Regions from separate parts of the Exiguobacterium sp. A1_3_1 genome, predicted to be linked through region 3. Evidence: predicted binding sites of a transcription regulator. Region 3 holds the regulator's gene; each other region holds the start of a gene.
What was found. Region 3 encodes Rex, which represses fermentation and respiration genes when NADH is low (regulators of the CRP and FNR family bind a similar motif). Its sites were predicted from a motif close to TTGTGAAATATTTCACAA; they were not measured.
Positions count from the first base shown of each region.

Region 1: F8N00_RS00030 (L-lactate dehydrogenase) is a predicted target of Rex. The motif match lies at 2,793-2,810, and genes of this name have one in related genera.
Region 2: F8N00_RS03775 (formate/nitrite transporter family protein) is a predicted target of Rex. The motif match lies at 8,208-8,225, and genes of this name have one in related genera.

Region 1 is NZ_WBYY01000001.1:3,756-14,634, forward strand. Features, by position in the region: gene F8N00_RS00020 (M42 family metallopeptidase) at 1-821, opposite strand, end outside; gene F8N00_RS00025 (GNAT family N-acetyltransferase) at 983-1,492, opposite strand; gene F8N00_RS00030 (L-lactate dehydrogenase) at 1,750-2,706, opposite strand; gene F8N00_RS00035 (DUF92 domain-containing protein) at 2,872-3,651, opposite strand; gene F8N00_RS00040 (5-formyltetrahydrofolate cyclo-ligase) at 3,645-4,190, opposite strand; gene rpmG (50S ribosomal protein L33) at 4,248-4,397, opposite strand; gene F8N00_RS00050 (1,4-alpha-glucan branching protein domain-containing protein) at 4,502-6,685, opposite strand; gene F8N00_RS00055 (DUF4912 domain-containing protein) at 6,718-7,440, opposite strand; gene phoU (phosphate signaling complex protein PhoU) at 7,548-8,210, opposite strand; gene pstB (phosphate ABC transporter ATP-binding protein PstB) at 8,229-9,005, opposite strand; gene pstA (phosphate ABC transporter permease PstA) at 9,105-10,013, opposite strand; gene pstC (phosphate ABC transporter permease subunit PstC) at 10,015-10,879, opposite strand, start outside.
Region 2 is NZ_WBYY01000020.1:17,173-28,051, forward strand. Features, by position in the region: gene F8N00_RS03725 (hypothetical protein) at 1-599, shown strand, start outside; gene F8N00_RS03730 (hypothetical protein) at 688-951, opposite strand; gene F8N00_RS03735 (GNAT family N-acetyltransferase) at 1,080-1,919, shown strand; gene F8N00_RS03740 (hypothetical protein) at 1,908-2,843, opposite strand; gene F8N00_RS03745 (hypothetical protein) at 2,956-3,315, opposite strand; gene F8N00_RS03750 (GNAT family N-acetyltransferase) at 3,344-3,829, opposite strand; gene F8N00_RS03755 (GNAT family N-acetyltransferase) at 3,844-4,359, opposite strand; gene murB (UDP-N-acetylmuramate dehydrogenase) at 4,607-5,518, shown strand; gene F8N00_RS03765 (aminopeptidase) at 5,574-6,797, opposite strand; gene F8N00_RS03770 (YkvA family protein) at 6,896-7,315, shown strand; gene F8N00_RS03775 (formate/nitrite transporter family protein) at 7,351-8,187, opposite strand; gene F8N00_RS03780 (hypothetical protein) at 8,371-8,832, opposite strand; gene F8N00_RS03785 (YitT family protein) at 9,110-9,976, shown strand; gene F8N00_RS03790 (CHASE3 domain-containing protein) at 10,168-10,806, shown strand.
Region 3 is NZ_WBYY01000051.1:6,758-17,636, reverse strand. Features, by position in the region: gene F8N00_RS07510 (FecCD family ABC transporter permease) at 1-434, shown strand, start outside; gene F8N00_RS07505 (hypothetical protein) at 489-956, opposite strand; gene F8N00_RS07500 (hypothetical protein) at 923-1,432, opposite strand; gene F8N00_RS07495 (hypothetical protein) at 1,446-1,898, opposite strand; gene F8N00_RS07490 (hypothetical protein) at 2,017-2,175, opposite strand; gene F8N00_RS07485 (S8 family serine peptidase) at 2,303-6,049, opposite strand; tRNA gene F8N00_RS07480 (tRNA-Ala) at 6,271-6,346, opposite strand; gene tatC (twin-arginine translocase subunit TatC) at 6,450-7,229, opposite strand; gene F8N00_RS07470 (twin-arginine translocase TatA/TatE family subunit) at 7,237-7,437, opposite strand; gene F8N00_RS07465 (redox-sensing transcriptional repressor Rex) at 7,437-8,096, opposite strand; gene F8N00_RS07460 (ATP-binding cassette domain-containing protein) at 8,264-10,165, shown strand; gene F8N00_RS07455 (hypothetical protein) at 10,165-10,587, shown strand; gene F8N00_RS07450 (flavin reductase family protein) at 10,707-10,879, opposite strand, start outside.

The sequences.
Region 1 (10,879 bases), on a different contig from region 3:
CGTTGTGCTAAACGCGTTAACTGGTGGCGTAAAGCCAAGTCATATGGACCCGAACCATCTTTCGCACAGATCGAGACCGTGAATTCATCGGAGTGTTGACCGTCTCCTAGTGCCCCCATGTCGACCGCGATGTATTCTGCGACTTCTTCCGTGAATCCAGCATTTCCACCGAATCCAACTTCTTCGTAATTTGAAATCAGAATCTGGACCGTGTGTGGCAGCTCGATTGTTTTCCATTCCTTGATCAATTCAAGCAACAAAGCAACGGATGCTTTATCGTCGAGATGGCGCGACTTCACGAATCCCGTTTCCGTGTAGAGGAATCGCGGATCAAATGTTACGATGTCTCCTACTTCAATCCCCGCAACGCGCGTCTCTTCTGCTGTCGTTGAACGGATATCGAGCCGTACTTCGATATTATCAGCGGAGCGTTCCGTCTTGTTCGTCTCGCGCGACGTATGAACACTCGAATGGTGGAACACGATTGTACCTGAAATCGTTTGACCGTCCATCTTGTGAATGAGACAGTTCTCACCTTCAATTGCTGTCCAAGCATATCCCCCCAATTGTGATAAACGAAGTCGTCCTGTTGGTAAAATCTCTTTCACCATCGCTCCTAGTGTGTCGACGTGTGCCGTCAGTAACCGAGTACGCGTTGAAGCACCAGGTAGTGTCGCTAAAATCGCTCCTTTCTCAAGTTTTCGATACGTGATTCCTTCTGATACCAATCGCTTTTCTACATATGTAATCGCTTCTTTTGTCGAACCTGTTGGACTCGGAATCGAGACAAGCTCTTCAATCGTACGTATGACTTCTTTCATGTTCATTCGCTCCCTTTCAATCGGACTACGATGTGACATCCGCTTTGTTCTCATGATAACAAATATTCATTCTTTGCCGATACTGATATCCTACGGATACCATGCAAAAAAGCTGTAGCACTTTTTTTGCTACAGCTTCTAATCTACATCCTCTGAAGAACTTAGACGTACTTCTTCATCCAAATATCATCACGATATGTGCCGTCTTCTAATTTTACGGAATCTGGATCTTCGGCATATACTTCAAAACCGAGCGACTCATAAAGATTTTGTGCGGCTTCGTTTCCTGATAAAACGGCAAGAATGACTTGCTCGACGTCCGGTAACTTTTTCGCTTCCTCGATTAAGGCTTCCATTAAAGCGCGACCAGTACCCCCGCGATATTCAGGTGATACGTATACTCCAGAAATCATCGCTTTATGCGATTCACGTGACAATTCATATGGTTTGACCTGACCAAACCCAAACAACGTATCACCGTCGAACATACCAAGCCAAACCTCATCGGAGTCGGGTTCTCCCTCAAGTCCTTCTTGTACTTCGCGGAGCGGGGTTTGCTGTTCATCATCAAACGAATGACCGAATGCATCTGGATGATTTTTTAATCCCTCAAGGCGTAGATTCCAGTATTGTTCTGCATCCTCTTTAGTTAGTTTTCGAAAAGTATACATGACTGTCGGTTCTCTCCTTTTTGGGTATCATGACGTACAAAAAATGACGTAAAAATGCTTCTATCTCTTACTTAACCCTTTTCTAGTAAAATAAAACCTAGATTTTTCTCTTTTTACTACTGGACGAATAGATGTGATTTTTTATGTATTCGTTCTTTACATCAAAAAAACTCAAGTATGGACAATATGAAGAAAGTCCGACACTTGAGTTTTTTTGCTACTTTATTTCGGTAATACCTTCAGCATGATGCGTACGCTTATCCTTGCAAGACGGGTTCAAGCGTCTGACGCAATACATCAGCAGAATGATGGAATTTCTTCAACTCTTCTTCCGTCAATGAGACTTCAATGATTTCACGCACACCTTGACGATTAATGATGGCGGGAACTCCAATGTGGATACCGGAAATGCCATACTGCCCATCGACATGCGCACCGACCGTTAATAGACAGTTCTCATTTCCGAGGATGGCACGAACGATCCGAACAAGCCCAAGCCCGATCGCATAGTAGGTTGCCCCTTTGCGCTCGATGATATGATAAGCAGCATCTCGGACGTTGATGTAAATTTGATCAAGATCTGCTTGAGAATAACGATCGTCTTCAGCAAGTAGTTCATCAATCGTTTTTCCATAAATACGGCTGTTACTCCAGGCAGCGAATTCCGTATCACCATGTTCTCCAAGAATATAGGCATGGGCATTTCGGGAGTCAATGTGAAAGTATTCTCCAAGCATTTGACGCAGACGTGCTGTATCAAGCACCGTTCCTGATCCAAATACGCGGGATTTCGGAAGACCGGAATATTTCCAGGCAAGATGCGCCATGATATCAACCGGATTAGAAGCCACGACGATGATCCCATCAAAACCAGAATCCATGATTTGACGAATCATTTCTTTCATGATCAACGCATTCTTTGCAACGAGATCGAGTCTTGTCTCACCTGGTTTTTGTGGAGCGCCTGCCGTGATGACGACGACTTCCGCTTCGCGGCAGTCCGCGTAGTCGCCAGCCCATATTCGCATCGGTGAAGAGCTAAATGGTGTTCCATGGTTTAAGTCCATTGCCTCGCCCTCTGCTTTGGCTTTGTTGACATCAATGATGACAAGTTCTTCACAAAGCCCAGCTGTTGACATCTGATAGGCAAAGCTTGAACCGACTGCACCAGCTCCAATGAGGGCTACCCGTGTCACTTTCGCATGTAATTCCATATCGTTATGTCCACCCTTTCATTCATCCTAAGAGTTTGTTAACTATCTCACAAATAAATTGTAACATCTTTCACATTATTTGTATCATGTGAAATTAATCACATTTGTCCGTTTCGTGTCATTGATATCCTAACATAAGGAATTACATACTCATATACTTTCCAGTTACCAGAATCGAACGATGATAAACCCGATTCCACTTGCCAAACCACTCGTTAAGACATTGACAGCATCATTCCCTAAAAATCGAATACCTGAAACATAAGCTGTCGGTTGCCCATGGTGCTTTCGCTTTTCTGTGTATTCCCCACAAACTGTACATCGGTAAACGCGTTGCCCTACTGCTCCAAATAGTGTATCCAGCAGGCTCCCGAGTACACCGATGCTTGTTACGAGTAAGACGTCTCTTAAAGAAAGAGAAAATATCCAATGCGCTGCTATCGCGATGAACGCAGCTCCTGCGATCGTACCGACCGTTCCAATCAGCGACATCGCTCCACTTGTTCCTGCTGGTACCCGTCGTAACGTTTTGAGCGACCATGGATCACGTCTTGAGAGCGGTCCGATTTCGGATGCCCACGTATCAGCATTCGATGCTGCGATGACGAATAGAAACAACAAGAGATACGCAAAATCCATCGTCATGGCATACGCTAAGGCAGCAACGAACGCTACCCCTCCATTCGCAAGGACTTGCCATCCGTCACGCGCGCCGTCTTTCTCAACGATGGAGTCGACCGATTGTTTTCTGGACCGTCCGACCTTCGATAACAGGCTCGAGCTACCAAAGAAGAGTAAGAGTACTACTAATCCTTGCCAACCGAATCCGAATGAGACACCACTACCAACGAGCAGGGTCATGATAGCACCACTTGTCGTCAATAAACGAAAAGATCGTCCGGTCCAAGCAAGCAATAGACAAAACAAAATGGTCGCGCTTAGCATCGGATGACCTCTAAGTCAGTGACGATCAGATCAACGGGGATATCAAAGGCTTCCACTTCAAAATCTGAAAGAAGTTGTTCAGAAAAGGCAATCGATACTTTACATCCTGCATAGGGCACGAGTGCACGATCGTAATAACCTCCCCCCCATCCTAACCGATAGCCGTCCCGTCGATAGGCACGACCCGGAACAAGGCAAAGCTCTGCTTGAGCAAGTGAAGCGCGAGGTGCTGAAGCGGTCGGTTCAGAAATCCCCATCTGATTTGCTTGCAGTTGATCTTCTGGTCCATGTTCATAAAAGATCATCTCGTCTCCGACTACTTTTGGTATCAAGATCGTCTTGCCCTCTTGCCACGCCTGTTCAATCAGCATTCTTGTATCACATTCATTTCGAAAAGCTAATGTGATCGCGACACAAGTCGCTTGTTGCCATTCAGGTAATAATAATACATGTTCGTGAATCAACCGTTCCTTCTCCGCACGGTTCTCCATCATATCGAGTCGTTCTTTGATCAGACGGCGTACTTCTTGTTTATTCATGAATGTCTTCCTTTCCACAAAAAAAGCCATCACACGAAGTGACGGCTTCCATCTCAATTATTTCACTTCACGGTGAAGTGTGTGCTTACGGAGACGTGGGTTGTATTTCTTCAACTCAAGACGCTCTGGGTTGTTACGCTTGTTCTTTTTAGTGATATAAGTACGGTCACCAGTTTCAGTGCAAGCTAATGTGATTTTAACGCGCATGGGATTCCCTCCTATCTAGCTCTCGATGTATCAAGTGATTTTGCTTTACATAAGGTTAAGCATACTCAAGTATCGTACCAAGAAAGGAAAGGAATTGCAACTGTTCATCCGTTCTTTTTCGGATTCGTCACGTGTTGATATGGTTTTTCAAGGTTCTCTTCAAAACGCAGTGGCTTCTTTTCGACGTGATACTCTTGCTCCACCCCGTGACGTGACTCTTCTCGTTCTAGATAAACAACCGCTGATTGGCGCAACGCATCTCCTTCAAGTCGTTTTAAGGCAACGACCAGACCACCTGAACGATCAGGAGAACGCTCACTTTCGACATCGTAGACGTTACTGACGAGTGGCAACTCTTTGATCTTCGCGATAGCTTGGGCAGCTGATGCGGTCTCCATGTTGAAGTTGTGGATGACTGCGAAATCAACGATCTTACTCAAAGCTTGCGCTTGGCGTAAGAAGGCTAAATTTAGTGCCGCCAGTTGGTTATAGGTCTGAACGAGCGGTAGACCTGTCACTTGCACTCCGTAAACGTGAACACCTTCTTCAAATCGATACGCTTCCGGATGTTCCGTGACGACATAGACGTTCTCACCAGCAGCAGCGAGCCGTCGAGCGAGCTCCGAAGCTGGTCGGTCTGACGCATCATATTGTCGGACGAACAATAAGATGGCGTCTGTATTCCAAGATTTCTCACGCTTCACTGCCACGTAGTAATCATGTGCCGTCAAGAAGACATCCGGTTCAATATCTGAATCTTGAAGGAAAGGATATTCGCGATATCGAGCATCCAACCATTCCACCGTCAGCTCCTCAGCATCCAGTCGACGCTCGGTTTCTTCAAAACGTAGGATATGCTCCCGGAAACGATTCGCAGCATACTGCGCTGTCGTCTGTCCATCAAGGATGAACGGCCAGTCGCTCGAGACAGCGAGGAGGTATTCTCGAATGAGTTGACGCTTCGCTTTGACAGTCAACGCATCTTGATGACGATTTCGAGCTACGATTCCTGCTAGTCTCTTCTCAAGCTGATGGAGATGACGAATCATCCAGTCATTCCGTTCATTGATCCAGACTTCCGCGTAGCCTTTTCGTCCCCACGTTCCCATCGCGACGTGCGCCGTGTCGATGTCTTGGAAGTGACGTTCGAGGAAGATCGCCGGTGAAATCGACTCAATTCCTTGATCTTCTAAACGTTCCATCGCTTTACCGAGGAAGTCGGGACCTTCAAACCACCAGTGACCGAACAATTCGGCATCAAATGGTGCTGTGACAAGGAACGGTGGGAAGTCTTGTCCTTGATGCGCATCTAAATGTTCACCAAGTGCTTGTGCGAAGTCTGCTGCGTGCTCACTTGTCCGTTGCCATGCCCAATCACGAACGTAATAGTCTTTTTGATCCGTTTCTCCTGTTACACGATGCAATTTCAATCCTGTATCATAACGTAAGCCCTCTGGGTGCATGAACTCAGCGATTTGATCCCACTCTCGATCGTACGCAAGGTCACGATAAAACTCGCGGTAATCCGGATGACCCGGGTATCCGATGACAGAGCTCCAAATCTTGCCGGAAATGATTTGATCACGCGGGAACAGTGCCACACCGTGCGGCGAATAGACAGGTGCTCCGATTCCGTGTTTCGGTGACGGATCCGCGTTTAAGATTGAATGTTCGTCAACGAATGTATAACGAATGCCCTCTTCATACAAAATACGATCAAGTCCGGGCGTATACGCACACTCTGGCATCCAAAGACCAGATGGACGGAATCCGTAATGACGTTCGAAACAGTTCAATCCCGTCTGAATTTCAGAACGTGCCGCTTGTTCAGACAACATGTGCGGACTGAATCCGTGCGTCGCCGTACACGTAATCAAATCGAGATAACCTTGCTCCTTGTAATGACGGAATGCGCGGTTCAAATCTTTTTCCCAGTGAAGGAACGTATTCAATAAATCTTGATAGCGGTCTTGATAGAATAGAAGCGCATCTCGTTCCTTTTGAGCAAGCTCTCGCTCTAGTTCCTGGCGAATCAAACGTAACGTATCCTCGATATGCTCGATATACCGCTCTTGAATCAATGGGTCGGCAAGCATCTCGATGACGGGTGGTGAAATGCTGACCGTCCAGCCGAGCGGACGTGACAAGCGATCGACCTCCCACAATAATGGGATGTAGGTTTCTGAAATCGCTTCATACATCCACCGTTCTTCTAGACGATGCGCCTCTTCATGACGGATATATGGTAAATGTGCATGTAAGACGAGTGAAAAATATCCTTTTCGCATAGCTTCTCTTCCTTTCCCTCTCTCTAATTCCATTATCGGACGCGATCGAAATAGGAGTAAGGACGTAATACTTCGACCCATTCCGGTTGTTCGACCTCTCCGTATTGCCAATGATGCACGACTTCCGCGAACCGTCCGTCCGTAACTGGCTCGTCACGTGGCGTTTCGACTGGTTTTGAACGCAGTACTGGAACAAAGTCCCCGTCGATCGTTTGAATGCCCCATTCAATGATGTATGTAGTATTCGGGGCGACTGGTCGAACGAACCAAGCATTCGTCATTTCTGGTAGCTCGAATTGATACGTCCGATTTGCCTGTCCTTGTTCATATTCAACAAGCGTGACATCAATAATGCGTAATTCTTTACGGAACGAATCAAACGTCGTGTGATAGTGCGTCTCTAGCAACTGTTTCGACAGTTCAGACAATTCCCAGTAGACGTATAACGCTGTCGGTGACTGAACGATGGCGTGGAGGATGTCATCCTCGTAATGTGTCGCCATTCCAAACGCGTCACGTTCTAGCGAAGGTACCACTTGCACAGACGGTACGACGTCTAATACAGGTGCAGTCGACTTTTTTGTCTGCTTGACCGTTTTTGATTCTACTTTCAGCGCTACTAAAGGTTGTTCTGTTAACGATTTACGATATTTAGTCCACGCATATTTGATTTTTCCTTCAGTCGTATCCAATTGAGCTGCGATTTGTTTTGTTGTCAGCCCTTGTTCTTTCAATTTAATGATTTGCTCAAGCATTCCCAATCACCTCTCTGTCATTATTCACTTCTTTCCTATTCTACAAACGTGTTTCGAATCCCTTTACAAAAAAAGTAGGCAGAGGAAATTCCTCCTGCCTACTTGATTCATCCGTTTAAATCATAATGTTTTCCTTTTTCGAGATAGATCAGATGCTCCCCGACGTTCGTCAAGTGATCACCCATCCGCTCGATGTAGCGGCAAATGTTCGTGAATTGCATGACTTCATCGACGACAATCGGCTGAAGTGACATGTGACGCATGTACTGGCGAAGTGCCTTATATGTCGTCTCATCAATGACGTTATCGAGATCAGACAAGGCTTTTGCTTTCTCGACATCTCCGTCACGATAGGCGACGATCGCAGTTTCCGTCATATCCAGTAATGTCTCGAATGCTTCCTTCAACAAAGAGATATCGATGACATACGGGAATGTTTCGACACGAAGAACAGCTTTTGAGATATTCCCCGCATAATCTGCAATCCGTTCGAGATCCGACGAAATTTTCATCGCGGTGATGATTCGTCGTAAATCCGTCGCAACGGGTTGTTGCTTCGCGATTAAGAGAATCGCATCATCGTTGATTTCAAGTTCAAGATCATCGAGTTCATTATCGTTTTCGATGACACTACGCGCGATGTCTTGATCATATTTTTCGAGTGCTTCTGCCGTTGTTGCGATCTGTTGCATCGTCTTGCGAGCCAGTAAAAAGACCTTTTGATCGAGTATTGCAAGATTTTCTCCAAAAATCGTACGGTTCGCTGCCATTCGTCTCGTCTCCCCTTCTTATCCGAATCGTCCTGAAATGTAATCTTCCGTCCGTTTGTCACTCGGATTGCCAAAGATCCGGTCTGTTTGATCGAACTCGACGACTTCACCATTCAAGAAGAACGCTGTTTTGTCCGAAACACGTGCAGCCTGTTGCATGTTGTGTGTCACGATGATGATCGAGTAGTCCGATTTTAATTCTTGGACGAGTTCTTCTACTTTTAATGTAGAAATCGGATCAAGTGCCGATGTCGGCTCATCCATCAAGATGACATCTGGCTCGATTGCAAGGCAACGGGCGATACAAAGACGTTGTTGCTGACCACCAGAAAGACCGTAGGCATTTTCGTTCAAACGATCTTTGACTTCATCCCAGATTGCCGCACGGCGTAAACTACGTTCGACGATCTCGTCGAGGATCTTTTTGTTTTTGACGCCGTGGACACGAGGACCATAAGCGATGTTGTCATAGATTGATTTCGGGAATGGGTTCGGTTGCTGGAAGACCATTCCGACCGATGTCCGTAATTCTTCGACACCGTATTCTTTATCAAAGATATTACGTCCGTGATACTCGATTGCACCATTCGTCCGTACGATCGGAACGAGTTCGACCATTCGATTCAATGTTTTGATGAATGTCGATTTCCCGCAGCCAGACGGTCCAATGATTGCCGTGACTTCATTTTTCTTAATGTCGAGATTGACATCTTTCAGCGCATGATCGTCACCGTACCATAAGTTTAAGTCTTTGACGTTATAGACGCTCTCACGTGCTGCTACTGGTTGGTTCATACGCTCTGTCCCTTCTGTAACGACTGATTTCGTATTCAGCTTCGTATCCATCATCTGTCTTCCTCCTTAAAAGAAATCCCTTCTATCTATCTCGTTCGATTAATAACGTTTTGAGAAACGGTTCCGGATCCAGATCGCAAGTGAGTTCATCGTCAAGAGAATGACCATTAAGACGATGATTCCCGCAGCTGCAAGTCCTTGGAAATCTGCTTGCGGACGACTTGTCCAGTTGTAGATTTGAATCGGCAATGCTGTGAATTCTGAGAAAATACTTTCTGGCGCACGAGCAATGAAAATCGCAGCTCCGACCATGATGAGTGGTGCTGTCTCACCAATTGCTCGAGATACAGCCAAGATGATCCCAGTAATGACACCTGGTAGTGATGCCGGAAGAACGACTTTAAACGTCGTTTGCCATTTTGACGCACCGAGTGCAAGTGATGCATGACGCATTGCTTGTGGAACGGCACGGATAGCCTCTTGAGACGAGACGATGACGACCGGAAGACTCATCAACGCGAGTGTCAAGGCTCCTGCAATCAATGTTGAACCGAAGCCCATGTTACGTACGAAGAACGTCAAACCAAGTAAACCGAAGACGATCGATGGTACACCTGCAAGGTTTGAGATGTTGACTTCGATGAATGAAGTCATCCGACTCTTCTTCGCATACTCTTCTAGGTAAATCGCTGCCCCGACACCAATGATGAAAATCATCGGGATGATGAGGAGCATCAAGAAGATGGAGCCCATTAACGCCGGATAAATCCCAGCCCGTTCCGAACGGCGTGATGGTGCATTTTGTAGAAACTCAAGTGATAACCATGACGCACCGTCACGGATGACGCCGAACAAGAGAATACCTAAGACGACGAGACCGAAGAACAGTCCAGCAAGGAAAATGACTTTTGTGACGTTGTTGACGATGAGTCGCTGGCTAATGGATTTCTTCACCGCGACCGGATCAATGAATTTTTTTGAGACAGGTTGCTTTTCTGGTAAGGCCATCTTAGTACTCCTCTCTGAAGCGGCGTGTGATCCAGTTCGCAAGTAAGTTCATCACTAATGTGAAGACGAACAAGAGTGTACCAACCGCATAGATACTGTAATATTCGACAGTTCCAAATCCAGCATCACCTAAGGCAACCTGAACGATATACGCTGTCATCGTTTGGACTGGCTCGAGTGGATCGATCGCAGCTGTCGGATTCGAACCACCAGCGATCGTTACGATCATCGTCTCACCGATTGCACGTGACATACCGAGTACGATCGACGCAATGATACCTGATAAGGCAGCTGGAACGACGACTTTCAAAGCGACTTCAAGACGTGTCGAACCGAGTGCAAGTGCACCATCACGAATTTTTTTCGGAACAGAGCTCATCGCATCCTCAGAAATCGAAGCAATCATTGGAATGATCATGATCCCGACGACGATTCCCGGACTGAGCGCATTGTAAATCTGAATACCTGGAATCAATTTTACGAGTACTGGTGTGACGAACGTCAACGCGAAGAATCCGAAGACGATCGTTGGAACACCTGCTAACACTTCAAGAATTGGTTTTAAGATACGGCGTGCGCGGTCTGACGCGTACTCACTTAAATAAATCGCTGATGTGAGACCGATCGGCACGGCAACTAGCATCGCAATCACGGTAATCTCAAGCGTCCCGACGACAAGCGGCCAAATTCCATACTCTGGTTGTGAGTTGAGTGGATACCAGCTCGTACTGCCGAAGAATTCCTTGAACGGAACGACTTCGAAGAAGTGCTCTGTTTCAATGACTAACGTGAGAATGATGCCGATGGTCGTAACGACCGAGACGAACGCACAAAGGAATAACACGATCGGCATGACGCGTTCCATG
Region 2 (10,879 bases), on a different contig from region 3:
ATTTACGCCATTACGCTCATCGTAAAAACGGAACCCGGATTGCCTTTGAGGAATTTTTCTTTCTTCTTTCGTCGGCTGCCGGGGAAGAACCTTTATTTTTAAGTAATGATCCGTTTCGATTATTGAAAGTCTCGCAAGTCGATTTTTTTCAAGAATTAGTCGGCTATTATAAAAATGATAGTCATGGTGTCGAGTGGATGGAACGTGCCCTCTATACAGCGTTGAAGGTTCCGATGGACGTCGATACCGAGCGCAGTGACCTTTTGCTTGCCGTACTTGCCCATTGCGAGAAACCCGAACATCAAGAAGCATATATCCATTGCTTGAATGCGCATGCTAAAAAACTACAGTCGCATGTTCGGATTGATGCAGACGCTTTATCCACCTATCAAGAAATTCGTTTCGCAGAGCTACATGCTCTCATTTCCCTACGCGCGTTAGATCGAGCGGAGACGATGCTTTTCACTGAATATATCCCATATTTTTCGCATCGCTCGACTCCGTTTCGCTATTACCTCGATCTCCTCGAACGAGCCGGACTCGAACAAGAACACGAACGAATGGCACGCGTTGGTCGAAAAAAACGAATTCATTTCTAAGAGTAGATTTTTCTTGATCACACGTAGTAGACAATAAAAGGCAAGTGACGATGGATTCGTCACTTGCCTTTTATTAGTCAGATTCATTTCAATCGGAGGCATTGACGATGCCAAGTCCAACTGTTGCGAGTAATGCAATACAAGCGAATAGGAATGCCATGTCGTTCGGTGAATCGAATCCTTCATAGATCGGTTCTTTTCGATCGACGATAATATGACTTTGTGCTCCATAATCACCGTATGTCGTAGACATACTAATATCAGGCTCGTCATAATCCTTTGCTTCTCCTACTGTCGCATCAGCGAGAAGTAAAAAGAGTGTTAATCCAATCACGCCCCAAAGATATTTCATAATCAATTAACCTCATTTTCTTAAATAATCCATCTACTTTCCGTTTCAAAAACAATATATAAATACCTTTAATTTACTGTAAAATAATAGGTGAATAAACTTCATATAATTAAAGGAGGACTATGATTTTGTCTATCGTACATTATAATCAACTGTCACGGAATCAAAAACGACATGTTCACCAACTATTACAACATAATCAATGGGCACACGACATTCCTTTTTTTCAATTACTTGAAGGTCATCAATTCGTTTATCTCAAACATGATCTAGTCTATGCGACTCTTGGTTATCGTATTTCAAATGAAATGACTTGTCTGATGAACGGTGCCTACTCAAATATCTCCGCATTTCACCTTCTTGCGAAACACTTACACGAGTATCTTGTTCGTCAAGGTGCCCAACAAATTAAAGTACAGGTCGTTCCGCCTCAAGATGGTGCGCTATCATCGGTTTGGAAAACACTCGGATATACACTTTCTGCTGAACAATTTCGCTTAATCGGAATTTCAAATGACCGTGTATCATCTTTACGCTTTCAACCTATACATGCCCGTAATCAAGAGTTATATCTCACTCTTCGAAATCACTCTATTAAAGGATGTGATCATCTTTTTCCATATCATCAAGAACATTATGAACAATTCAGCCATTCAAACACATCACCTTATTTAATATACGACCAACAATTAGTGATCGGTACACTGCTCTATCAAAAATATGGTCGTACGATTCGTCTCCTTGAAATCACGTGTTTGCCCGAGTTGAAATATCAAGGTTACGGTCGGCGAATTCTAGATACCTTTCAAGCCAAATTGTGTAAAGCAAACATCAAGACGTTCGAAACCATTTTTCATTCCACAAACTTAGATGTGCTGAGACTATACCAAAAAAGTACATTTTGCGATATCCAACTTTTTTCTCATTGGCATACGTTTCAAGTTCAAAATAAATCGTTAACCACGTAATCGTTCAATCACTTCATCGTATTCAGGTAACACATACTCCGCATCCATTTCCCGAAAATCAATATGACCCGTTTTACGAAGCACTAGCCCCATCTCGTATAACTGTTCGATATAGGCATCTCCCCATGTCAAGGCAAGTCCAGGTTGGTGATTATGAAAAGCAAGCAAGGCATCTTCAATCATTTCAGAAGCAATGGACGCTTGCATCACACGGTTCAATAAAGATTGGAACAGTACGGTTTGTCGTCCGATCAGCGCATAAAACGGGAAATAATGTTTAGCATAAACAAACGTCGCTAGATAGGCATCCGCCTCAATCGTCTTTAGTAACAATGGTGAAGCGGGACGTTGTAATCGTTCTGCAAGTCCAACGGTCGCCTTGCATTCGCACAGCTGATCCAGCACTCGAACCGTCAACTCCTCTTCGATATCGAGCAATAAGACGAGATCAAGTAGATTCAATTCATGCGTCTCCATGAATTGATCACTGCGTTGAAGATGCATCGTATAAGTAAAGTCCAGCTTTTCAGCAACAAGTACCCACAACTCGGAATGGCGCGCCGCATATAGACCTACCGGAAAGTGAAGGGGTTGGCGGACGATTGAGCGATGCCCTTCAAGTGTATAGACTTGATTGACGTCTAGACCGTATGCTAGCAGCATTTCGAGTAACTGCTGACGATTTTGACACGTGACGAGTGTTTGAAACAGACGATCAACCTCGACGAGTGGTTGTTTCATTTCAAGCGCTATTTTCAAATGAGCAGGTGAATCCTGCTCTAGCGCACGCTTAATGAATTGTAAGGCCTGTTGTTCCGCATCGTTCAGTTGGGCAACATGTGTCCGAAACATTTCGATGTCAAGTTCCCGGAAGGCTTGTAACGCCGGTGCAATTGATTGATTTTTTATAAAGGGTTTCCACATGATTCCCTCGACCTCCTCATTCCAGTATCTCTTCGTAGTGTACGCAATATCCTATCGTCTTGAAAGCAAAAAATGGAGAATCTTCCGTCGTTTCAGGAAGATCCTCCATTTTTTATTTTTTACCGACTTTTAAATGAGCGTTTCGAAAGACGGCATCTTGTTTTCCTGTCTTTTCAACACTTGTTCCGACAGACCCCAGGTATTCGATTTCATCCTTTGGCTGAATGAACTCATATGTGATAGCAGGTTCACCCCGAAGTCGAACGTGTATGATTTGTCGATGTCGTAAAGAGAATGATGCGCGCACTTCAAGAAAGGAGGAAGCTGATAAATCATGTTGCCGCTCTAAAATCGTCATCAACTCTTTTTCAGAGTCACGATAGTTCCCCTGCAATTGAGCATACGAAATACCGACTCCTAAAGATAGGATACCAATTAGACTAAGAGCGAAAATGACCAGCACTTTCTTCATGACTGATCCACCTCCGAAAAAGTTCATTCTACTTATTCATCGGTTCATCGATCGTCGACGTGAAGTCTTTTTTTGAATCCTTTGCGTGAAACTGCATGTCCACATGTGGAATATCATCTTCTAAATAAGGGTCGGATACGGTTTCGAAACCAAACGATCCGTAAAACCCTTCTAGGTGTGCTTGTGCCTGTAAGTAGATCGCAGCTTCTTTCTGCAAATGAACCATCGCTTTCTCCATCATTTGTCTCGCTAACCCAACCGACCGGTGTGCACGATGAACGGCTACCCGTCCAATCGCGACTCCTTTTGTCGGGTGATCGTACATCCGAAGACATCCGACGATTTGACCACTCTCACTCCGGACGATTAGGTGTGTCGCTTGTTGATCTTGATCATCTAGCTCCGGATACGCGCACTCCTGCTCGACGACGAAGATATCCGTCCGTAATTTCAAAAGTGCATATAAGGTATCAGGTGTCATGGAGTGAAAAGACGCGAAGTTAAATTCGTACATAAAAACTCTCCTCTTTAGTTACGACAAAGTCGTGATAGTTGTCCAGCGTAAATCGTGACAGGAATGCCTCTAAACACCGTATCTTTTTCCCAGTTCAGTCCGTTGGCGCGAGCGACATTTTGCGAAGCATGATTATCGGGATGAATGATCGAGATGATTCGATCATGCCCTCGATTGAACGCCTCCATCATTAATTGTTTTGCTGCTTCACGACCATAACCGACTTTCCAGTGCTTTGGTTCGAGCCAATAACCGACCTCTAACTCTTCTTTCCCATCGACTTCCTGCATCAATAATCCGGCGAAGCCAATCGGTTCATTCGTTTCTTTTATGAACAACAGTAAAAAACCAGTTTGTCGCTCATCCGAGTATCGCTCCAATTGCCGTTCGAACCACTCTCGTGCCTCATCTTCACTCAAGGCAATGCCTCCATTGATATAACGCATGACTTGCTCATTTTGAACAAGTGACTTATAAAAACTGAAATCCTCTTCTTCAAACGGTCGCATCCATAAACGTTCACTTTCCATCGTCATCGCCTCCTTCTATACTTCTCTTTTCCCGAGTTCTTTTCGCTTCATTCCTCTTCCTGCCCCTGCTTTCCTTGTGACATTTTTCATTACTAATCGATGACATTCACTCCCTAGTGCTTGCAATTCCCGGCATAAGTCGGTATTTTGGGAACAGTATGTTGAACAACGACCGCACGATTAATGTTAAAATATATTTTGAGCGCATGAGCGCTGGTAGGAATTCATGAAAAGGACTGAGACCATAATGACTGAACAAGTAATGACGGGACTGTATGAAGGCATTTCAAAAGAGTCCGTACTAATCAATGAACCTTTAAAATATCATACGTATACAAAAATGGGAGGAATCGCGGATTTATTCATCATTCCAACCTCTTATGAAGAAACGGCTTTTGTCGTCCGATATGCTTACGAACAAGGTATTCCCTTGACGTTGCTTGGAAACGGATCGAATCTTGTCGTACGTGACGGCGGCATCCGCGGCATTGTCCTCTCCTTTGAGAAGTTAACCGATATCTCGGTTGAAGGACATGAACTCGTTGCTCAAAGTGGTGCAGCAATCATCGAAGCGTCTCGTGTAGCTTACGCGCATCAGCTCAGCGGTCTTGAATTCGCTTGTGGGATTCCAGGAACGATTGGTGGCGCATTGATCATGAATGCGGGAGCATACGGTGGTGAAGTCAAGGATTGCCTCCATAGCGCTACTGTATTGACACGACAAGGAGAACTGTTGAACATTTCGCATGATGAACTCGAACTGGGATACCGGACAAGTTGCTTCTCGAAGAAAGAATACATCATCCTCGAAGGTCGATTTGCCTTAACAGAGGGTGACCCAGCACTAATCAAGGAAGTCATGGATGATTTGACGCATAAGCGAGAAACGAAACAACCACTCGAGTACCCTTCTTGTGGTAGCGTCTTTAAACGTCCAGAAGGCTATTTTGCAGGGAAGCTGATTCAAGATAGCAACTTACAGGGAACACGCATCGGTGGCGCTGAAGTGTCCAAGAAACACGCTGGTTTCATCGTCAACGTCGAGAATGCGTCAGCATCCGACTATATCGCGCTCATTCGTCATGTCCAAGAAACGGTTCAAGAAAAATTCGGTATCTTACTTGAGACAGAAGTGAAAATTATCGGTGAAGAAGCATAACAAGAATCTTACAAGAAAAGGTGAGCTCCGTATTCGGACTCACCTTTTTGTTCGTTTAGATTGACCAGTTTCCGTCACGCATGACTGATTCACGCGTTCCGTCTGCAAGTTCTCCTTCAATCGATAGATCCGCTGATCCAATCATGAAGTCGACATGCGTCATCGAGTCGTTCGCGCCTTGTGCTTCTAGTTCTTCTGCTGAAAGGCTAGGACCATTTTCGAGACACGTCGAGTACGCACGACCAATCGCTAAGTGGCATGAAGCATTTTCATCAAACAATGTATTATAGAATAGGATACCCGAGTCAGAAATCGGCGAACGGTGTGGCACGAGCGCAACTTCTCCAAGATAACGTGCACCTTCATCAAGTGAAATCAAGTCATCTAATGCTTCTTGACCCTGTTTCGCTTCCGCTTTAACGATTTTTCCGTTCTCGAACCAGAGTGTGAACTCATCAATCAAGTTCCCACTATAGCTAAGCGGTTTTGTGCTCGAGACGTGTCCGTTGACTCCTGTCTTTTTCGGTAACGTGAACACTTCTTCTGTCGGCAGATTCGCGATGAAATCAACACCATCTGCATTCGGACCACCGCCACCTAACCAAACATGACGTTCTGGTAATTCGATTGATAATTCTGTTCCTGGAGCTGTGTAGTGCAATGTTTTGTATTTCTTCTCTGTCAGGAATTTTGCTTTTGAACGCAGATTATGATCATGATCCGCCCATGCAGCGACCGGATCCGCTTGATCGGCACGTGTAGCCTTTAAAATAGCTGACCAGAGCTCTTCAACAGCATTCTCTGAATCAGGGAATACTTTCTTCGCCCAGCTTTCAGAAGGTGCTGCTACGACACACCAGCTGACATTGTCACTCATGACGAACTTCCGCCAATTAGCAAGAGCGACACCGGCTGCTTTATTCGCACGTGCGATTCGGCTCGAGTCCACGCCATTCAATAAATCCGGATCTTCACTGACGACCGATAAGAACGCTGTCTTTTCTTCTGCCAGTTGGTCGTAACGTGCTTTTAACCAATCCGGGAACGTATCAAACGACTCTTCCGGTGCATCGAAATAACGGATTTTCGTCATCTCATCATCTGACCATTGTACATATACTTGCGTAGCTCCTACTTCGTAGGCGACACGCGTGATTTCACGAACGAGCGGCAAATTTTCGATTCCTGCACGCACCTCGAGTTGTTGTCCTGGTTGTAGATTAATTCCCGTACGCACGGCTAAAGACGCGTATTGTTGTAATTCTGCTTGTGTCGGCATTATGTAATCCCCTTTCTTGTATCTTTATTTTCACGAAATAGTTGCAATTTTGCAAGAAATAAGGCGAAACTAGAAAGAGAAGAGAAGGAGGCATCACCATGGAATTCACACCCGGCGATTTTAAATCGGCTTATACGTATTTTCACCGACAGGCACTCGACCTCGTTGGTGATGAAAAAGCACAGCAAGAATTGTTAGTTCGAGCAGAAATCGGACTTGCGCACTTGACGCAAGATATCGCGTCTACAGAAAGCTCGGACATCGAACGCGAGGCAGAACTCGTCCTTTATTTTCAATTAAAACAACTGCTTGAAATGCTTCGTGCTCTCTATCAGAAAAAATTCGAAATGCATGCGGAGCAGGAACAATTGTTATTGACGGCCGTTCTGTACTTCACGTCTCCTGTTGACGCCTTACCGGACGATAACGTCCTCGGGCTCTTCGATGATGCACAAATCGTCGAGACGATTTACGAAGAACTGGCTGCAGACGTCGATCGCTTTCAACATATGGAATGAATGAAAAAAGCAGCTGTCGCGACAGCTGCTCTTTTTTATGCATTTTGTTTCGAAGCAATATGAACAGGTGTCGTGGATTGACGTGATTCATCTACTTCTAATTTTTCTTTATTCAGCCACGTATAGATCATTCCCATGAAGACTGCTCCACCAATGATGTTACCGGCTAAAGCTGGCAACAGGTTGTGCATCGCTCCGGCAAATGTGATCGTATCCGGATGTGGTACGACTAACGCAATGGAGAACAAGGCCATATTGGCGATGACGTGATCAAATCCAGATGCGAAGAAGACTGCGACCAGTACCATCATCATCATGATCTGCGCCAACTCATTCTTCATGTTCTTTGGAATGAAAATCGCTAAACAGACCATCCAGTTACAGAAGATAGCTCGTGTGAAGATTTCCCACGTCGTATGGTGGATCTTCGTTTCTGAGACAGAAAATAACCAGTTGTTCATACCAAGCTCTTGGATGATTCCTGTTTGAGAAAAGAGTAGCGCAAATGCTAATCCTCCAAGTCCATTTCCAATCAGACAGATCAACCAGACCTTCATCGTATCCATCTTCGTCGTATAGCCGCGCATCGTCGCCGTCGTGAAATACATCGTATTTCCTGTGAACAGCTCTGCCCCACCGTAAACGATCAGGACGAGTGCCACTCCGAAGGTCAGTCCACCAACAAGTGTCGCAACAGGTGACTCCGCCATATATAGACCGTTAATTGCTTTTAAGGTAAAAATAATTGCAAATCCAATGAAAATCCCTGCTAGCATGGCACGAACTAAGTACTCGAGAGGACGCATTTGTAGCATGCGCGTCGACTTGATTGCTTTATTCCGTAATCCTTCTAATGCTTCTACCTCGTTCATCGTAGAAACCTCTCTTTCTTTTGTTCAACACTTCACAATGTTTGTTCATTTATTATCATACTTCCATCTTAAAAGATGTTCAAGTATTGAATAGACCTGTTTTATCGTTTTTATAAAAGAACGAGATGTAAACGATATCATTGTGTCGAGATTGTGAAAAATGCCTTTTCTTGCTTTATACAACTAATTAGTTTGAATTCGTAGTCGTGATGCGAAGCGTTCAAAGAAAGTATTTCGCCTTGATGCATCGAGCACATAACCATCAATGACGACCCGATTAAAGCGTCTAGAAGAGGAAGTAGCTCGTTCAATATCGGTCGGAGTGTAGGCGTCGAATGTTTTCCGGTCCATCGTAAAATCTGCACCTGAATACGGATCCGTGTAGTAAATTTCGAGATCGGTCAAATCAGGAATCGTTGAAAATAAAACAAGTGTATGATGCATCAGCACTTTAGATAACCGAGCTTTCAAAAAATCCTGATTCACTTGTAGTGTTCCAGTATCGGTACCAATCCAGGCTTGTCGCTCTTTTCCTGTAACCTCATAAACAAGCCGCAACGATTCCCCTTCGACATCTACCTGTTTTAATTCTGATGAGAACGGAAGTTGTTCGGCTAATTGACGAACCGCTACCGTATTCATCATCGAAGCACCCACTTGTCTCGCTACGAGATCTCCATCATGCCAAATAGACGTTCGATTTTCTTCATCCGATGGTTGAAAAATGCGAATACTAATTAGTATTACTAAACAAATACAACCAATAAGCAAGAACGTTTTTTTCATTTTCATCACCTTCCTAAAAAAACGTACCCTTTTTCATCTTTTTTCATAAGAAGGGTTGAAATTTTATGCATATGGGCGTACTCTTGCAGGCAGATACTCACAGAAGGAGGAGCATGAGGTCACTCATCATATTGCCATGACTACAACACACCCACAGAAAAAGAGAGTTGAAAAAATTAGTTTTTTAATCATCGGTACATTGCTTTATTCCCTTTACATCAGTTTACTACTATCTCCAAATGATATCGGATCAGGCGGTATCATGGGGATCACACTCATCATCCAAGAGCTCTTCCACACGCCAATCGGTTTAACTCAATTGCTTTTAAACATCCCACTCTTCCTTTTAGGTTTTCGTTTTCTGCGTAAACGGTTCATGTTCTTATCCGGCATCATCGTCGTTGCTTCCTCTTTTTTAATCGACTGGATTCCGACTCAAATTGTTCCGGAATCTTTAAATGATCCGCTCGTCGCCTCCATCTTTGCCGGTCTAGTCTCTGGACTTGCGATGGCATTGATCTTCTTCGGTGGTGCTTCAACTGGAGGGCTTGATATTCTTGGAAAATTTTTCTTCGCTCGTTTTCATAACTGGCCACTTCCTCGCATATTTCTGATGCAAGATCTTGTCATCTACATCCTTGTTTGGTGGGTGTTTGACTTAAAACACGTTATGTACGCGCTCATCATGAGCTTCGTTCGCGCCAAAGCCCTTCAGACGGTTTACAGTTTCTATTCTGCTTCTAAGCAATGTATCATCATTTGTGAGAAAGCAGATGAAATCAATGAAGTCATTACAAAAGAACTCGGTCGTGGTGTCACGATTCTCGATGCACGTGGAGGATATTCCAACCGAACGAAAAAAATGGTCTATGTCGTCGTTCAAAATAATGAAATCGTCCGTTTGCAAGAGATCGTCTCTTCCGTTGAGCCAAATGCATTCGTTACATTCTCAGAAATTCATACGGTTTTCGGAAACTATAAGGAACATTCCTATTCGTTTTAACCAAGCGCAGCCAAGCTGCGCTTTTTCTTCTACATAAAACAGCTTCTCGGATTGCACTAGCTTTCCTGCTTTTTTATTCAGAATACTGACTTCTTACTTTCCTATCCCTATTCAAAAAATAGACAGGCTTCACTTTTCTTGTAATAGTAGTTAAGCTAATGACATGTCTTTTTATTTAAAGGAATGATTGCATGCACTCACTATGGCGTCAGCGTGTTCTGCTGATTCTTTTGATCAGTTTATTTGCCTCTATACCAATCATTTATGCCTTATCTGGTTATCGGACAATTGCGGCGATGACAGCGCAGATGAAGGATCATGATATACCGTTAATTAATCAAGTCGATCAGTTGGTTGAACATAATCGAGATCGAGCAAACGCAGTCCGCGGCCTCTTATTGTACGAAGATAATCGTTATATTGAACAATATTATTTTTCGACTTCGAAAATTCATGACTTACGTAATAGTCTGAATCAATCTTCGACTACTCCAGGAACAATTAAAGATCTTCTTCGTCGCAACAATGTCTGGGAGTCAGAAATCGAACGGGTTTTCGTCGTATATGAACGCCAAAGTCCAGCAGCAGCAAAACGTCTCGCCAGACAATCGACTCAAACGACTCAGACGATCCTTGAAGACTTATCACGTGTAAAAGATGATTTATATCGAACGCTTCAGGCAAAATTACAACAATCGGATGCGTTAATTGCTACATATAAATGGATGTGCCTCGGCCTGTCAATTCTGTCCTTTTTGATGATTAGTGCAACGATTTTTTTCTTCCATCGCTTCGTTCCTGCCATATCAGAGAAATCAGCACAAGAATAAACAAAAAGGAGCTGACTCAAAAGTCAGTCTTTACAAAGATAAGGGTGGCAGATCATCATTCTGCCACCCTTAT
Region 3 (10,879 bases):
ACATCTGGGGGACGGACTGGATCTTCGTCTACTCACTCTTACCGTGGTTACTCGTCTTGATTCCGCTCACGTTCTATAAGGCGAATAAGCTCAATCTACTTGCCTTGAATGAACCGGTCGCGATTGGTGTTGGCGTCGCGATTGAAAAAGAACGGATCCAACTCTTGTTGACAGCCGTCGCGCTCGCTGCTGCTGCCGTCTCCGTCACGGGTGGGATTTCCTTCATCGGTCTGATGGCGCCACATATCGCTCGTGCGCTCGTTGGACCACGCCATCAGTTCTTCCTACCGATTGCCCTTTTACTCGGCGGCTGGTTGCTTGCGTTCGCTGATACGATTGGACGCAATATCGCGGGACCAGACGGTGTACCGGCTGGGATCGTCGTCGCCTTGATTGGAGCACCATACTTCATCTATCTACTGTTGAAGAAATAATCAAAAATCCGTATCAATCAGCGTCTTTCACTGATTGATACGGATTTTTTTGCTTTACCGTTTCCACCACGCACGTTCAATTTCTCCCATCGAGACGTACGCAGGATCGATTTGTTTAGCCAATCGATTCATTCGAGTGACACCAAGACCGACTCCGCCGCTCCAGACAAATAAGAGAACGAATAAATAACCGGGAGCATTTGGAATCGACAGCATGACGAAAGCGATTAGCCACGCCACGACATATCCTATGATCGTCAGGTGAGCAACCTTCTGAACAGTCTGTTGATAGATACCTTGCGTTAAATAGGACTTCATGAGTCGTAGCCGGACGATTTCTCGAGCGACTCCGATTCCACAAAGACAGAAAAACAAGGTTTGTCCAAAGACGGATTCAACCGCTGGTAAAAACCAAGCAAGTATGGCGACAATCAATCCAGGAATCGAAAAGAAATAGGTGACGACATGCACTGGACGTTTCATTACATTCAGACGTGCTTGTCGCTCGAATAGGTGTTCCATTTCGATGTTCCTTTCTGTTTGACGAAGCGGGCTACTTCTCCGTCACTGATATAATCCGGGTCACGCGCTCCGTCACGTCGGATGATCCATTCGCTGATGAAGTAGAGCGGTGTTAAAATCGCAAAAATGGCCACCAGCATCTTCCAGAACGGTTCCTCGATCGTCTGGATGATGACGATCGTCAAGACAGCGTACAGCAGGACGTGACTACCGACACGTAGTAAAAATTGCCGACGGACTTGTGCTTTTGAGATATAGCCGTCTAAAATTTTTTGTTTTTTTAATTGATAGCGAAAATCGGAGGCGAGAAAAACGGCTGGAATCGCCAAAATCAACATCGGGAGATCCGTCCATTCAATTAAGATACCGACTGTTATGAATAGAAACATGTTCCAATACCAGCGTGTGCCGAGCCACTCGACGTCTCGGTACGCGAGCGCAAGTTTTTGTAGACGTTCTTCACGAGCTGTTTGCATGACATCGTCTCCTTTAGCGCGCTTTGTGAATTTCTTTTTCCGTGATATATGTTGGATCAATCTTTCGTGAGATGAACTCTAACGTCTTTCGACAGAGCCAGTAGAACGGAATGACGACGATGACGAGACCGATCAAGAAGTACGTGTTCGGTCGATCGACCGCCCAAACGATCAGACCAGCGAGTGCTCCGTACTGTAAGATGCCGATCAGCACATGTACCTGATAGAGCCGTCTTGCTGAATCCTTTGATGTGTATTCCGCGACAAGCGCGAACCGCTTCCGTTGTACGAACATGTCGTAGCCAAAATACAATAACGGGACGATCATCGCGTAGATTGGTTTCTCGAGTGTGTTACTGAGCGCTAAGAATACCGCAAGCATGACCCACATGCCGGTCTTCGTCTTCTGATGCATCTCTTCGTACAGCGCCGCTAAGGCATCTGTTTGTGTATGTACGTGTTCCATGATCATCCACCTTTCTATACTGTCATATACTTACATTTTACTCGATCGGTTTCATCTGTGGTACGAATTTCAAAAAAAAGATGTCCTACCGCTTAGGGTAAGACATCTTCCATGAAGACTACGCACTGACCTGGATGATCAGATAGATGACGCTATAGGCAACGATTGCGAGCGGTATCATCGCGACACCGATCAGCCAGCCGTTTTTGTCACGGATACCGAGATATAAGACGAGACACCCTACGATGAAGGCGATTAAGGTCGTGAACGGATTCATGGTTGTTCCCCCTCTGACTTGTTTCTGTTCTTAAAATTCCCCCTCTTCTCGTCTCATAAACCCTTCAAGGCGCTTCGGCACGCAAGAAAAGCCAGACGGATACCCGCCTGAGTTTATCTGTAGTTACTTATTTTTTCGTGATGACGACTGTTTTTGTAACAACGTGTCCACCAAGATCCTTCAGTTTCAAGTTGTACGTGTTTTTCCCCTTCTTGAGCGTCACTTTTTTTGTGATTGTCTTTTTGAAGGCTCTCATTTGGTATGGTTCCTTGAAGGTATGACGGTATACGGCATTATCATTCATATCAAATCGAATCTCATCATAATTATCTTGAAGAACGATTTTAAGAGATGCTGTCTTTATTTTTGCTGATACTGTTTTTGGTGCTGTCACTTTTAAAGTCGGCAATGTCGAATCTAGAATGACTTGACGACTAAATACCAAGCGATTTCCTTTTCCATCATAAGCTTCGACTTTAAACGATTTGACGCCATCTTTCGTATAGGTCACATCATGACTGAACACGTACTGCTGTTTTGCTGCATCAAAACGAAGCTGGACGGCTTTTCCGTTAATTTTGAATGATTTAATCCCTGACTCATCGGATACATGACCCGCGATAGTAACCACTTTAGATGTCGACAGACCGAGTGCGACCGGTGTATCGATTTGGACGGTTGGTACCGCCTTGTCGATGCCTGTCGTGTTCACCGATTTCGTCACTGTATTTCCTGCATAATCCTTGACAACGAAATCAATCTTCGCCGATTTCGAGAGACCTTTTAATTCATATGCTTTTTCTGTCGGCGCAAGCGGCTGTTTGAGGACACTTGTTCCATCAACGAGAATGTCATACGACGCTATACCTGTTCCTTGATCGCCTGCTGTCCATGAAAGCGTTTCTTTTGCAGTATCCCATTGAACCGTTGCTGCTGGTTTTTTCGTATCGATATAGACGGGGAAGAGATTCGACTGCCATTTCGCATTCGGATAATCGATGACTGATTTCACTTGGTAATAGTAAAGACCGTCTTTGACTGGTTTTCCATTGACTGTTCCATCCCAAGCCGCACTTGTGACGGGTGTGAACCCATCTTCAGAACCGCTATCATAATAGTTCTTCACAACGTCTGTTTGTAGATCTAATTTACGGAGTGTTGCTTTATTACGGTCAAGAATCGAATACTCGACTTTTCGTGCATTACGAAGGAACGAGAGGACTGGGAACGCCTCGTCAACGCTACCATCGTTGTTCGGTGAGAACGCAACCTTGTTTTCAACGACTTTTCCCGCCGTGTTCGTGCCGAGGAACTCGAAATCATCTTTTACTTCTGTCGCTAATCCAGTTAATCCGTAGAATGTCTTCTCTTCGTCATAACGCGGTGCATCGACGATCGGTGCCTGATCCCACTTTCCTTTGAATCCGACGTACGGCACTGTCAATTCCGGATTTTTACTCTTCGTATCGATTAAACGAACGAAACCTTCAACGAAGTAGCCATTTTCAAAGACTTGCTCAAGTGGAAGACCGTTTGCCCAATCGACTGTATCTTTCAAATCGACCGATACACTTACTTTCGTTGAGCTCTTCGGATTGATGGAGACAGAACTTGCTTTTTTCGAACCGACTGCGAATGAGATTGGGAAAGTTCCTTTATTCGGATCGACCGCATCCACTGAGTTTTTCTTATAAATATTGTTGGCTTCCAGGAAGTTCGTTCCTTCTGCACCGAGATCCGATTGTACCGTTCCGGCTAATTGATATGTCACTTTTTCGCTACTATAGTTTTTCAAATCGAGCGTGAATGTGAATTTTTCGCCGACCTCTTTGAGTGCAGCCTTTCCTTCACCCGATTTCGTTTCCGTAACGACGACTGGTGTTTTCATCGCAGCACGTAGATCCATTAAACCAGCACCTTCACGACGTGGTGAATAGAAGCTACCAGTTTTCGCTTCAGCATTATACTGCCCTTTATCAAGCTGTGGACGTGACGTGTTCATGAGGATATTCTTCGCGAGTTTAACGCGTGTCGCACCATCGACTTTGAAATCCTTCGCGATTCGTTGCATGACAAGTGCCGTTCCTCCGGCGACGTGTGGTGCTGCCATCGATGTTCCACTCATGACGCCATATTCGTTATCATTGAGCGTCGAGTAGATTTTTCCACCCGGTGCCGTGATTTCAGGTTTGAAATCAAGATTTGGTGTGACACCCCATGACGTGAAATCAGACATCTCGCCCGCTACTGGGTTATCTGCTGAGACCGCTTTTCCATCGAACGTGACAGCAATTGCTTTTCCTGCTTTCGCTTTTTCTTCAAGATCATTCCCATCCGCGATGCTGAGCGTCACCATCGGAATCGTCGGATTGTTAAGTGCCATGCTGACATAATCCCCATGATCGACTCGTCCACGAACGATGACACCGGCTGCTCCTTGTTTCTCAGCTTCTGCTTGAATCATACCGTAATTGAAACTGCCGTTACGCACAACAAAAACAACTTTTCCTTTGACATCTTTTCCTTGATAGTTCGATGCTTGACCATCGCCGACATAAATGACGTCTTGCTTCTCCTTGTTGAATACCTTAATCGGATTCGGCGAGTCCTGTTTTTGGTACGCCAAATACCCAGCATCCTGTCCGTCAATCGTCAGTGCCATACCTTCAAGCGTTAATTTCGTATTCTCTAGCGATGCGACTTGTAGCGCTTGGCTGATCAACCCTGGAGATCCTACAACACCGATGTCAGGATTCGCTGTATACGGATTGCCTGCACCATGTCCTGTGAATGCCGAGTTTCCAGCAGAGATCGCACATAAGATCCCGTTGTTCATCGCGTTGACGATTGCCCGTTGCTCTGGATCATCTGCGTTGACGAATGATGCTGTCGAACCGAGACTCATGTTGATGACATCCGCTCCGAGGGCGATCGCATCATCAATCGCTTTGATGTAGATATCACTGAATGTCGATGGCATGCCTGGATCATTTCCGAATACTTTCATCGCGAGGAGTTGTGTTTCCGGTGCGACCCCTTTGATACCACCGTTCGCTTCGTCTCCATTAGCACCGACCGTACCCGCTACGTGCATTCCGTGCATCGATGCACCTGCACCTAAATCACGGATTTCGCTATCGTGATCAGCGTAGTTATAGCCGTATGGGACTTTTTCCGTGAAATACTTCCCTTTTAGTCCTTTTGATTCTTTGGCGCTTTCAACCTTTGAAGAAGTCAAATCAATCTTCGTCTCTGGGCTCAACACCATATCTTTATGCGACGGATCAATCCCCGTATCGATGACCGCTACAATTGTCCCTTCCCCTTTGAAGCCGTAGTCCTGCCATGTTTCTTTTGCATTAACCATATCTTTGCTATATAACATATCTGGTTTTGCACCTTTATCGGCTTTCGGTCGCGCGTATTCATGGGCGATATGTACGCTCTTGACTCCGTCGAGTTGTTTGATGTCTTCGATGTCGCCGAACTTGACTTCACCACTGAATCCGTTAATGACGGTCGTGAAGCTTTCCTTATATGTAACGGGAATCGATTTTTTAGCGATCGCTGACTTGACTGATTTTTGGACACTTACGAGGCGATCCTTAATCGACTCTTTTTCGGCATTGCTCAATGTGCTATACCGCTTGTTTTGTGCCTGCGCAATTTGAATCGCCGGCTTCTGCTCCATCTCGATGACGACACGGACCTTGTCAGACTGCTTATACACCTTCTCCTGTCCTGTTTTCTTAAGTGAGAGGGCGTGCGGCTTTTGACCGCTTGCCTTATCTTGCGAGGACAGTGCTCCTTGAGCACTGACCAAGTTGGAAGATGTCATTAAGACAGCTGCCAAGAGTGCGATTTCCTTCTTCATGCTTCTTTTCCCCTTTTCTAAAAAACTATAATGATGTTACCAACAAAACAGTTAAACGAAAATTCTGTATATTTAGTTTAATGAAATAGATGGAAATAAACAATTCAGTTCTGTCTGTTTTATATAATTATTTGTTTTTATTGACACTTTATATTACATTTCCATATTTTGAGAAAAACAAAAAAACTCTTGAATCCTCAAGAGTTTGAAGTGTACGAATATGGTGGAGACTATCGGGATCGAACCGACGACCTTTTGGCTGCCAGCCAAACGCTCTCCCAGCTGAGCTAAGCCCCCATGAATTAACTTTAGTATACGCATCGCTAACTGCTTTATCAATATAAAAATAACGCTTTCATAAAAAGAATTCCTTCCAAAATCGTCGGAAGGAATTCACGATTCATTTATTCAATTCACGCATCAAATCCGCCTGTCGTTCAAGCTCTGCCTGTTGCTCGAGGATCAAGACCTTTTTGTACGTCCGCGCAGAAATCAAGATGCTGATCTCATAGAGAACGAACAATGGGACCGAGATCATCAAGTGTGACGTCACGTCCGGCGGTGCGATCAATGCCGCAACGACGAACAGCGCAAAGTACGCATATTTCCGATTCTTTCGCATGAAAATTGGCGTCACGAGACCAAGACGTGTCAGAAACATCGTCACGACCGGCAATTGGAAAAGAAGACCGAACGGAATCGTTAATCGGATTAAGAAACTGAAGTAGTTCTCGACTCCGATGACTTGTTCGATTCCGAGTTCCTTCCCTAGTTCAGTCGAAACTTTTAATAAGAAAGGTAACAACCAAAAGTACGAGAAGGCTACACCAGCCAAAAACAGAAAGAAGATGACCGGAATATACGTCAATGTCGCTTTTTGCTCCTTGTCATACAGACCAGGGCGGACGAATGCCCACAGTTGATACATCCAGAACGGTGATGCCAACACGATTGCGATGATGAACGCAAGATTCAAATATAACATTAAAGGATCTGCGACGTTGAAGGCATTCAAACCGATACCGAGCTCTTTTAAGTCCGCTTGCAAGAAGCGAACGAGCGGTCGGACGAGCGGAAATGCAACAGCGAACAGGACGACGACGATGATAAGCGACCAGACGATCCGTTTACGCAGTTCGTCCAGATGCGACGTCACGCTTTGTTCTTGATCAATCGCCATGATTCAATCACTTCTCTTTCGGTTCATCCTTTTTATCGTCGTCCATGATACCGTTCGTTGCGCTCTTGAACTCTTTCAATGTCTGACCCGCAGCACGACCAAGTTCAGGTAACTTCTTCGGTCCGAAGATGATTAATGCGACGACACCGATTAGTGCTAAGCTACCTGGTCCGATGAATGCTATAGTTGACGGGATAAGGTTTTCCATTATGATTTCACTCCTTCAGCTGATTGCGAATAATGCTTCATGAAATAAACTAACGACTGCAACTCGATCGATAAATCGATGTGATGGACCCGGACGCTCGCTGGCACGTTCAACCGCGCGGGCGTAAAGTTCAGGATGCCAGTCACACCATACTCGACTAACTCATCCGCTACTGACTGCGCGAACTGGGATGGAACCGTCAAGATGGCAACATCGACCTGATTCGCTTCGATTTGTTCTTTCATGTCCGAAACATGATAGATTGGAACGTCATGCGTCGTTGTTCCGACCTTCTCTTCGTCCGCATCAAACGCAACGACTATCCGAGTACTATTATTCTTTAAAAAGTTATAATTTGCAAACGCTGTTCCGAGATGACCGACCCCGATTAAGGCAACATTCGTCACCTCATCTTGATTCAAGGTTTTGCGGAAAAACGTTAAGAGATGTTGAACGTTATATCCATACCCCTTCTTCCCTAATGCCCCAAAGTAGGAAAAATCGCGACGAATCGTTGCTGAATCAACCTTCACCGCCTCGCTTAACTCAGCAGAAGAGACGCGGAGCTTGCCTGAATTGTATAAACTTTGGATGAAGCGATAATATAGCGGCAACCGTTTTGCTGTCGCTTGTGGAATTTTTGTGTCTGGTCCATTCATCCTGCAGTTCCCCCTTCGGCCACATCCATCGTGGCACCCAAATCTTTGCAAAAAGCTTTCTACTCTCCTTGATTGTAAACCACTTCACATAGAGTCACAAATAATATATTCCGCAGGACCTCGCGCTTTTGTTCGTGATAGACTAAAGGGTGGAAGGATGGATGGAAATGATACTCTTACAAGTCAACCAACTCTCGAAATCATTCGGCGTTGAGCCGATTTTAGAAAATATCAAATTGGAAGTACAAGAGCGCGACCGGATTGCGCTCGTCGGACGAAATGGTGCCGGTAAATCGACCTTGCTCAAAATTATCGCTGGCGAACTCAGTCATGACTCGGGTGACATCATGAAAGGTAAAGATGTCAAAATCGGTTATCTCGCGCAGGACAGTGGTCTTGAATCGAACGAGACGATCTGGAACGAGATGCTGACCGTCTTTGAACATTTGCAGGAACAAGAACGAACACTACGCCGGATGGAAATCGAAATGGGCATGGAGCATATCTTGAACGATCCGGTCGCGTACGATCGTCTCCTAAAGACGTACGATCAAGCGCAACACGACTTCTCAGAAGCGGGTGGTTATCAGTTCGAAGCGAATATCCGCTCCGTTCTGCACGGCATGCGCTTTTATCCGGACGATTATTCGCGCCGGATCCAAACGTTATCCGGTGGTCAACGGACACGTCTCGCCTTAGCGAAGATGCTCCTGCAAGCACCAGAGCTCCTCATTCTCGATGAGCCAACCAACCACCTCGATATCGATACGCTTGCTTGGCTCGAAAGTTACCTCGGTGGTTATCGTGGCGCCGTCCTAATCGTCTCGCACGACCGGTACTTCCTTGACCAAGTCGTCAATGTCGTCTATGAGCTGTCACGCAATGTCTGCCGTAAATTCACCGGTAACTACACGAAGTACTTGGAACAAAAAGCGGCATTGTACGATCAAGAAATGAAACAGTTCGAACAGCAACAAGAAGAGATCGCGAAGATGCAGGACTTCATTCAACGCAACATCGCTCGGGCGACGACGACAAAACGTGCCCAAAGTGTCCGGAAGCGACTCGAGAAGGTCGACCGACTCGACCGACCAGATGGCGATGAGCGTAGCACGGTCCTGTCCTTCCCGATTGAAAAACAGAGCGGGAACGACGTTCTTCAAGTCAATCAACTGGCGATCGGTTACGAAGAAGCTGTCTCAAAAGACATCACGTTCCGCTTGCAACGCGGTGAATCACTGGCACTCGTCGGACCGAACGGCATCGGAAAGTCGACGCTCTTAAAAGTCCTCGTCGGTCGCTTACGCCCCCTCTTCGGTGATTTCCGTTTCGGAACTGGCGTCTCGATCGGATATTACGATCAAGAGCAGGCAGAACTCAATGACCGGAATCGCGTCATCGATGAGATTTGGAACGAATGGCCACTGATGCGTGAACAAGAAGTCCGGTCTGTCCTCGGGCAATTCCTGTTCAGCGGTGACGATGTCTTCAAAATCGTCCATGAGTTATCTGGTGGCGAACGCGGACGTCTCGCGCTTGCGAAACTGAAACTCCGGAAGACGAACGTCCTCGTCCTCGATGAGCCAACGAACCATTTAGATCTAGATTCGAAGATGGTCCTCGAAAATGCGCTCGTCGACTATGAAGGAACACTACTATTCGTCTCTCACGACCGTTACTTCATCGACCGGATCGCGACCCGTGTCATCGAGATGAGTGAAACCGGTGTGACAGAGTACCTTGGCGATTATTCGTACTATACAGAAAAGAAAGCAGAGCAAGAAGAAATCGCTCGTCTTGAAGCCGAGGAAGCAAAAGCAGCAAAAGTCACGGCATCGAAGACGATCGATAAAGAAGCGCAGAAGGAAGAGCGCAAGCGCCGTCAGCAAATCGAACAACTCGAACAAGACATTGAGCGGCTCGAACAGCGTTCAGCGGAGATCGAACAGTTGCTTTGCGAACCGGAAGTCTTCAATGACATTCCGAAAGCAACGGCACTTTCGGCAGAACGTGATCAGATTGATGTCGATTTGCTCGAATTAATGGAACGATGGGAGAACCAACACTGATGCGGACGAAGAGCTTTTTCATCAATCTCATCTTAGGATTACTATCCGGTGTTCTCTATTTCGTACCGTTATATGCCGATTATGTATCCGTCTTTATTCGTCCAGATGCCTTCAATGCTGCACTTCCTTTGTTCCTCTTGATTTCCTGCATGATCGGTCTCGTCATCCAGACATGGAGTGGGCTCTTCATCAGTTTACTCTCGGGATTATGCTGTACGCTCCTGACGATACAGCTATTCGTCGAACTCAATGATCCGTTGATCTTATCGTATTACGGTAGTGTCTCTCCAATCAGCGCTTTCTTGATCAGCTGCGTCGGAATATGGGCACTCGCAATCGTCTTTTATTTGCTCGATGGCTATCAGTACAGTAAACGTCATGGACTTGAAGCCTCTTCAAACGAAATCGATCCGCAGCCTTGATGAATCAGATGAACGACATGAAAAAAGGAGTGGAGATTCCGGTAGTTAGACCGGTCTCTCCACTCCTTTTTGTTTGAATCAAAACGAATCATACGGTGAGTCAGGCATTCACACTTCGATCATTTCGTCGGTCGGGCAATCGTAAACGTCTTCCCGATCGTCGCATAATCATTCCCTGCTAAACGAGCGACAGCCTTCAATCCTGCCGCGTCAATTCGGAACGACTCGACGAGTTCATCTGCAACGTGATAGCGCAGTACTTCCCCGATTAGAAGATCGGCACCTTCTAGCT